One region of the Streptomyces sp. NPDC048462 genome, then DNA from elsewhere that is predicted to be linked to it. Evidence: riboswitches for the same ligand, from Rfam matches in the RefSeq annotation. Region 1 holds a riboswitch; the other holds the start of a gene.
What was found. Region 1 has a riboswitch for glycine ahead of gcvP (aminomethyl-transferring glycine dehydrogenase). Riboswitches for the same ligand answer to the same signal wherever they lie in the genome.

Region 1 (3,437 bases):
GAGGCGGGTGGCACAGCGGACGACACCGCCTCCGCCCTTGCCATCGGTGAGCAGCTGCGGGAGGCGATCGAGGCGGTCACCGGACTCAGCGGGTCCGTCGGTCTCGCGGGCTCCAAGATGCTGGCGAAGATCGCCTCGGAGGAGGCGAAGCCGGACGGGATCATGCTGATCGAGCCGGGTACCGAGCGGGAGCTGCTGGCGCCCATGCCGGTACGGACCCTGCCCGGCGTCGGACCGGCCACCGCGGACCACCTGCGGCGCGCCGGGATGACCACGGTGAACGACCTGGCCGAGGCGGGCGAGGCGGAGCTCGTGCGGCTGCTGGGCAAGGCGCACGGCGCCTCGCTGCACCGGATGGCCGCCGGCCGGGACGACCGGCCTGTCGTCGCCGAGCGGGACGCGAAATCGGTCTCGGTGGAGGACACCTTCGACACGGACCTGCACGACCGGGTCCGGGTCAGGGGCGAGGTCGAGCGGCTCGCCGACCGGTGCGTCCAGCGGCTGCGGGCGGCGGAGCGCTCGGGCAGGACCGTGGTGCTGAAGGTGCGGCGGTACGACTTCTCGACGCTGACCCGGTCCGAGACGCTGCGCGGGCCCACCGACGACCCCACGGTGGTCCGGGAGGCCGCCGCCCGGCTCCTGGAGTCCGTGGACACCACTGGGGGAGTGCGGCTGCTGGGCGTGGGCGTCACCGGGCTCGCCGACTACACCCAGGAGGATCTGTTCGCGCAGGCGGCCGATGAGCGCACCGCCGCAGGACTCGCCGCTGCCGGGCTCGCCGCCGAACTGGCCGCCGACCAGGCCGCCGGCGGTGCGGAGGCCGGGGCGGAGGCCGCTGCGGGAGAAGGGCGGCCGGAGTCCGCGGAGCAGCCGGAACAGGAGAGCGCCGAGCAGCTCGCCGCCCGGCGCTGGCCCGCCGGACACGACGTGCGGCACGACGCCCATGGCCACGGCTGGGTGCAGGGCAGCGGGGTCGGCCGGGTCACGGTGCGCTTCGAGGAGCCGGAATCGGCGCCCGGCCGGGTCCGTACGTTCCGTATCGACGATCCGGAACTCCAGCCGGCCGATCCGCTGCCGCTCGTGCGGGACCCGGTCGACTACTCGTCCTGGCCGGCCAGCCTGCCGAAGTCCCGGTCCGGGGCGGTCGCCTCGGGCGGGGCGTCCAGACCGTAGTGCCGGTAGAGCTGGAGCTCCTGCTCCGGCGAGAGGTGGCGGCCGACCCCGAAGTCGGGAGCGTCCTTGATCAGCGTGCGGTCGAAGGGGACGCGAAGCGTGTCCTTGACGAATTCGCTGGGCTCCAGCGGGACGAAGGCGTCCCGGCTGAACAGTCCGGTGCGTACGGCCGCCCACTCCGGCACACCGGTCGCGTCGTCGAGGTACACCTCGTCCACGGTTCCGATCTTGGTGCCCTCGCGGTCGAACGCCTTGCGGCCGATCAGGCTGCGCGGATCGATGTCGGTCTGCACGGTCCCTCCCACTGGTCGCGGGTACTCCACAGGAACCACAGAAGTGCAGATCCGTGCGGTTGGCCACTCGAAAACTCCGCCGGGCACCCCGCTGGTAGGCTGGGGGCGGCTGCTTACCCCGTGCGGGAGAGTCCTCCGGAGCGAATCCGGAGGCGCCGAAGGAGCAAATCCTCCCCGGAATCTCTCAGGCCCCCGTACCGCACGGACGAGGTCACTCTGGAAAGCAGGGCGGGTTCCGCACGGCCGGGTGCCGAGTGGGTCCCTCCCTCACCGACGGTGAAAGCCGGTGCGCGCAGTGGGCACCGGTGAAGCTCTCAGGTTGAGATGACAGAGGGGGAGGCCGTTCGGGCACCCCGCGCCGCGGTGCCCCTCGCAGGTCGTGACAGACCAGGAGGCCTCCACCATGACCCCCCGTCGCACTTCGCTCGCCCAGCTCGAACAGGGAATCCCCTTCGAGCAGCGTCATATCGGTCCCGACGCCGCGGCGCAGGCGAAGATGCTCGCCCAGGTCGGTTACGGCTCGCTCGACGAGCTCACCGCGGCCGCGGTGCCCGATGTCATCCGGAGCGCCGAGGCGCTGCAGCTTCCGACGGCCCGTACCGAGGCCGAGGTACTGGCCGAACTGCGGTCGCTCGCCGACCGCAACCAGGTGCTGGCCCCGATGATCGGGCTCGGCTACTACGGCACGTTCACCCCGCCGGTGATCCTGCGCAACGTCATGGAGAACCCCGCCTGGTACACGGCCTACACGCCGTACCAGCCGGAGATCTCGCAGGGCCGCCTCGAGGCCCTCCTCAACTTCCAGACGATGGTCGCCGACCTGACCGGGCTGCCCACCTCCGGTGCCTCGCTGCTCGACGAGGGCACCGCCGCCGCCGAGGCGATGGCGCTCGCGCGGCGCGTCGGCAAGGTGAAGAACGGCGTCTTCCTGGTCGACGCCGACGCCCTCCCGCAGACCGTCGCCGTGATCCGGACCCGCGCCGAACCGACCGGTGTCGAGGTCGTCGTGGCCGACCTGGCCGACGGCATCCCGGCCGAGATCGCCGAGCGCGGAGTCTTCGGTGTCCTGCTGCAGTACCCGGGCGCCTCCGGAGCCGTGCGCGACCTCGCGCCCGTCATCGAGCAGTCCCACGAGCTCGGCGCGATCGTCACCGTCGCCGCCGACCTGCTGGCGCTCACCCTGCTCACCTCGCCCGGCGAACTGGGCGCGGACATCGCGGTGGGCACCACGCAGCGCTTCGGCGTGCCGATGGGCTTCGGCGGACCGCACGCGGGGTTCATGGCCGTTCGCGAGAAGTTCGCCCGCAGCCTGCCGGGCCGCCTCGTCGGCGTCTCCGTGGACGCGGACGGCAACAAGGCCTACCGGCTGGCACTCCAGACCCGCGAGCAGCACATCCGCCGCGAGAAGGCCACCAGCAACATCTGCACCGCCCAGGTGCTGCTCGCCGTGATGGCCGGCATGTACGCCGTCTACCACGGCCCGGACGGGCTGCGGACGATCGCCCGCCGGACCCACCGCTACGCCGCGATCCTGGCCGAGGGGCTGCGCGCCGCCGGTGCGGACGTGGTGACCGGCTCCCACTTCGACACGCTCACCGTCCGGGTTCCGGGCCGGGCCGCGGAGGTCGTCGCCGACGCCCGCGAGCGCGGGGTGAACCTGCGGCTCGTCGACGGTGACCTCGTCTCGCTCGCCTGCGACGAGACGACCACGCGTACGGAGATCGCGTCCGTCTGGGCGGCCTTCGGGGTCACCGGCGACATCGAGGCCCTGGACGCCACGACCGCCGACGCGCTGCCCGAGGGGCTGCAGCGCTCCGACGCCGTGCTGACCCACCCGGTCTTCCACCAGCACCGTTCCGAGACCGCGATGCTGCGCTACCTGCGCAAGCTCGCCGACCGCGACTACGCGCTGGACCGGGGCATGATCCCGCTCGGCTCCTGCACCATGAAGCTGAACGCGACCGCCGAGAT
Region 2 (3,437 bases), on a different contig from region 1:
GGAGTTCAGAAGCGACATCAGGTGGTCCCTTGGGGTCTTTAGTTGCCGGAGAACGCGGTGTACTCGTCGGCGGAGAGCAGATCGGCCGGCTCCTGTGCGACGCGTACCTTGAACAGCCAGCCGCCTTCGAACGGTGCGGAGTTCACCAGCGAGGGATCGTCCACGACGTCCTGGTTCGCGGCCGTGATCTCACCGGTCACCGGCGAGTAGAGGTCGCTGACCGACTTGGTCGACTCCAGCTCGCCGCAGGTCTCGCCCTCGGTCACCGTGTCACCGACCTCGGGGAGCTGGGCGTAGACGACGTCACCGAGAGCGTTGGCCGCGAACTCCGTGATGCCGATCGTGGCCACACCGTCCTCGACGGCCGACAGCCACTCGTGCTCCTTGCTGTACCGCAGCTGCTGGGGGTTGCTCATGACCTGAATTCTCCTGTACGCGGGGGAGTGCTGATGAACGATGGTCTTACGGTGTGAGACGCGACTGCGTCACTTCTCGACGCGGGCGGACGCTACTTCCGGCGCTTGTAGAACGGCAGCGCCACGACCTCGTACGGCTCGTGGCTGCCCCGGATGTCCACCGCGACACCCTCGGTGCCGGGCGTGGCGTGCGCGGCGTCGACGTACGCCATGGCGATCGGCTTGCCCAGCGTGGGAGACGGGGCGCCGGAGGTGACCTCGCCGATGACCTGGCCGCCGGCGACGACGGGGAAGCCGGCGCGCGGGACCCGGCGGCCCTCGGCCACCAGGCCGACGAGCTTGCGGGGCGGGGCGGTCTCGGCGCGCTCGGCGGCGGACTCCAGGGCCTTGCGGCCGACGAAGTCGCCCTCCTTCTCGAACTTCACGACCCGGCCGAGTCCGGCGTCGAACGGGGTGAGCGACGTGGTCAGCTCGTGCCCGTACAGCGGCATGCCCGCCTCCAGGCGCAGCGTGTCACGGCAGGAGAGCCCGCACGGGATCAGGCCGCGCGAGGCTCCGGCCTCGGTCAGCGCCCGCCACAGCTGCTCGGCGTGCCCGGGGGCGGTGAACAGCTCGAAGCCGTCCTCGCCGGTGTAGCCGGTACGGGCGATCAGCGCCGGGACCCCGGCGACCGTGCCGGGCAGTCCGGCGTAGTACTTCAGCCCGTCAAGGTCCGCGTCGGTGACGGCGGCCAGGATGGCGGGCGACTCGGGGCCCTGCACGGCCAGCAGCGCGTACGCGTCGCGGTCGTCGCGCACCTCGGCGTCGAAGCCCCCGGCGCGGGCGGTCAGCTCGTCCAGCACCAGCTGGGCGTTGCCGGCGTTGGCGACGACCAGATATTCGGGGGCCTCGGTCTCTTCCAGCCGGTACACGATCAGGTCGTCCAGGATGCCGCCGTCGTCGGCGCAGATCATCGTGTAGCGGGCCCGGCCCGCCGACACGGTGCCGATGTTGCCGACCAGCGCGTAGTTCAGCAGGTCCACGGCGGCCGGGCCGGTGACGGTGATCTCGCCCATGTGGGAGAGGTCGAAGAGGCCGGCCTTCGTGCGCACGGCGAGGTGCTCGTCGCGCTCGCTCGCGTACCGCAGGGGCATGTCCCAGCCCGCGAAGTCCGTCATCGTGGCACCGAGGCTGCGGTGCAGGGCATCGAGGGCAGTGAGGCGCGGGGCGGTGCTCATGGATATGACTCCCAGGGCATGACGACGTGGACGATCCCTCCCCATCTGTCATCGGAACCTGAGAGGTTCGCCGAGAGGCCCCGGAGGGGTTCGGCTTGCACCTTGGGTGGAGTCGCAGGGCGACTCGCTTTTCAGATCTGCCTCATCCACGCGGTACGGGGCCTGAGAGATTCAAGGGAGGATCTTGCTCCTTCGGCGTCCGGCCGGTGGCCGGAACTCTCCCGCGCGGATTCGAGCGGCCTTTATGCAGTTGGCCGCCATCATCGCACGCATCGCCGGTCAGTGGGGCGCCGGTACCCCACCGGATACGGCGGGTCGCGAGCTTGTGCCGCATTACCTTTTCTTTACACTTCTTGGGCAGGTGTGTGTCGGCCGACAGGGGGATGGCGATGACGTTGCAGCGGTACGCGACGACCGCGGGAGTCGCGGGTGGCGCACTGCCCGCCCAGCCGGGCGCCCCGGCCCGGGAGGCGTCGGGCCCGTGGGGTCCTGTCGTCCGGGACCTGCGCGGCCGGGCCGGGCACAGCCCGCGCGCCCTGCACTTCGCGGCGGGCGACGTGGTGGTGGTCTCCGGGCTGCCGGGCAGCGGCAAGTCGACGCTGATCGGGCGGGCCGTGACCGCCCGCGTCATCGACTCCCAGGACACCCGGGACCGCTGGGCCGCCGTGCTGCCGCGCTTAGTCCCCTACGCCCTCTACCGGCCGCTCGTCCGCGTCGCCCACTACTGGGGGCTGTGGCGGGTGCTGCGCTCCGGCGCCTCCGTCGTCGTCCACGACTGCGGCACCCAGGGCTGGGTGCGCGGCTGGCTGGCCCGTGACGCCCGGCGGCGCGGCCGCGTCCTGCACCTCGTCCTGCTCGACGTCAGCGCGCGGACCGCGCGGGCCGGGCAGGCCGAGCGGGGCCGGGGCGTCTCCGGATACGCCTTCGCCCGGCACCGCGGGGCGCTGCGCAGGCTGCTACGGGACACCGAGACGGGACTGCTGCCCCTCGGCTGCGTATCGGCGGTGCTGCTGGACCGGGAGGCGGCGGCGCTGCTGACCCGGATCACCTTCGCGGACGCGCACGGCTAACCTCTTGCTGCACGATCCGGCCATGATCCGCCGGACTGGCCCCAGAGAGGGAAGCAGTGGACATTCCGGCACAGGACCGTATCCCCCCGCAGGGCGGATGGCCGGCCAATGAGCTAGAGGAAGTGCTGGGCGCCTCGCTCGGCAGCCCGGAGGCGGGCGGCCGGCTGGTCGAGGTGCTGGGCCGCAGCCATCTCTGGGTGCCCCTGCCCAATGGCGGCGGGCCGGACGCCACCGACCTGGACCTGCCGACCCTGGAGCTCGACGGCGGGGTGTACGTGCCCGTGTTCAGCTCCGAGCAGCAGTTCATCAGCTGTGTCGGCACCCATATGTCCTTCACCGTGGCGCCCGCCGTCGAGTTCGCCCGCGGACTGCCCCCGCAGCTCGGCCTGGCGGTGAACCCCGGCGGCGCCGTCGGGATGCCGCTCCCGCCGCCCGCCGTGGCCGAGCTCTGCCGGGCCGGGCGCAGCCTGCTCGACGGACCGGCCGGCGGCGGCCGGGTCCGGCTGTACGAGCCGGACTGGAAGGAGGACCCCGTCGACTTCCTCGCTGCCGCCGCCGCCGAGTTCGAGCAGAGCGGCGTCGTGCTCAGCGCCCGCAGGGCCCTCGCCAGCATCGAGGGCGGCGATCCCGTCCTCTTCGTCGGCGTCGAGTTCTCGACCTGGGACGGGGCGGGGCGCAACGCCCCCATGGACGCCCTCGGCCGGGCGCTCGGCCGCGTCGAACCGCCGTGGCCG

Region 2: it holds a riboswitch for glycine, as region 1 does, so the genes downstream of both, gcvT (glycine cleavage system aminomethyltransferase GcvT) here and gcvP (aminomethyl-transferring glycine dehydrogenase) in region 1, are expected to answer to the same signal.

Annotation. Positions count from the first base shown of each region.
Region 1 is NZ_JBICXG010000015.1:190,922-194,358, reverse strand. It holds gene ACGFU6_RS24780 (DNA polymerase IV) at 1-1,173, shown strand, start outside; gene ACGFU6_RS24775 (PRC-barrel domain-containing protein) at 1,098-1,466, opposite strand; glycine riboswitch at 1,580-1,676, shown strand; gene gcvP (aminomethyl-transferring glycine dehydrogenase) at 1,870-3,437, shown strand, end outside.
Region 2 is NZ_JBICXG010000008.1:126,140-129,576, reverse strand. It holds gene glyA (serine hydroxymethyltransferase) at 1-18, opposite strand, end outside; gene gcvH (glycine cleavage system protein GcvH) at 39-416, opposite strand; gene gcvT (glycine cleavage system aminomethyltransferase GcvT) at 509-1,633, opposite strand; glycine riboswitch at 1,775-1,867, opposite strand; gene ACGFU6_RS16325 (AAA family ATPase) at 2,023-2,703, shown strand; gene ACGFU6_RS16320 (enhanced serine sensitivity protein SseB) at 2,760-3,437, shown strand, end outside.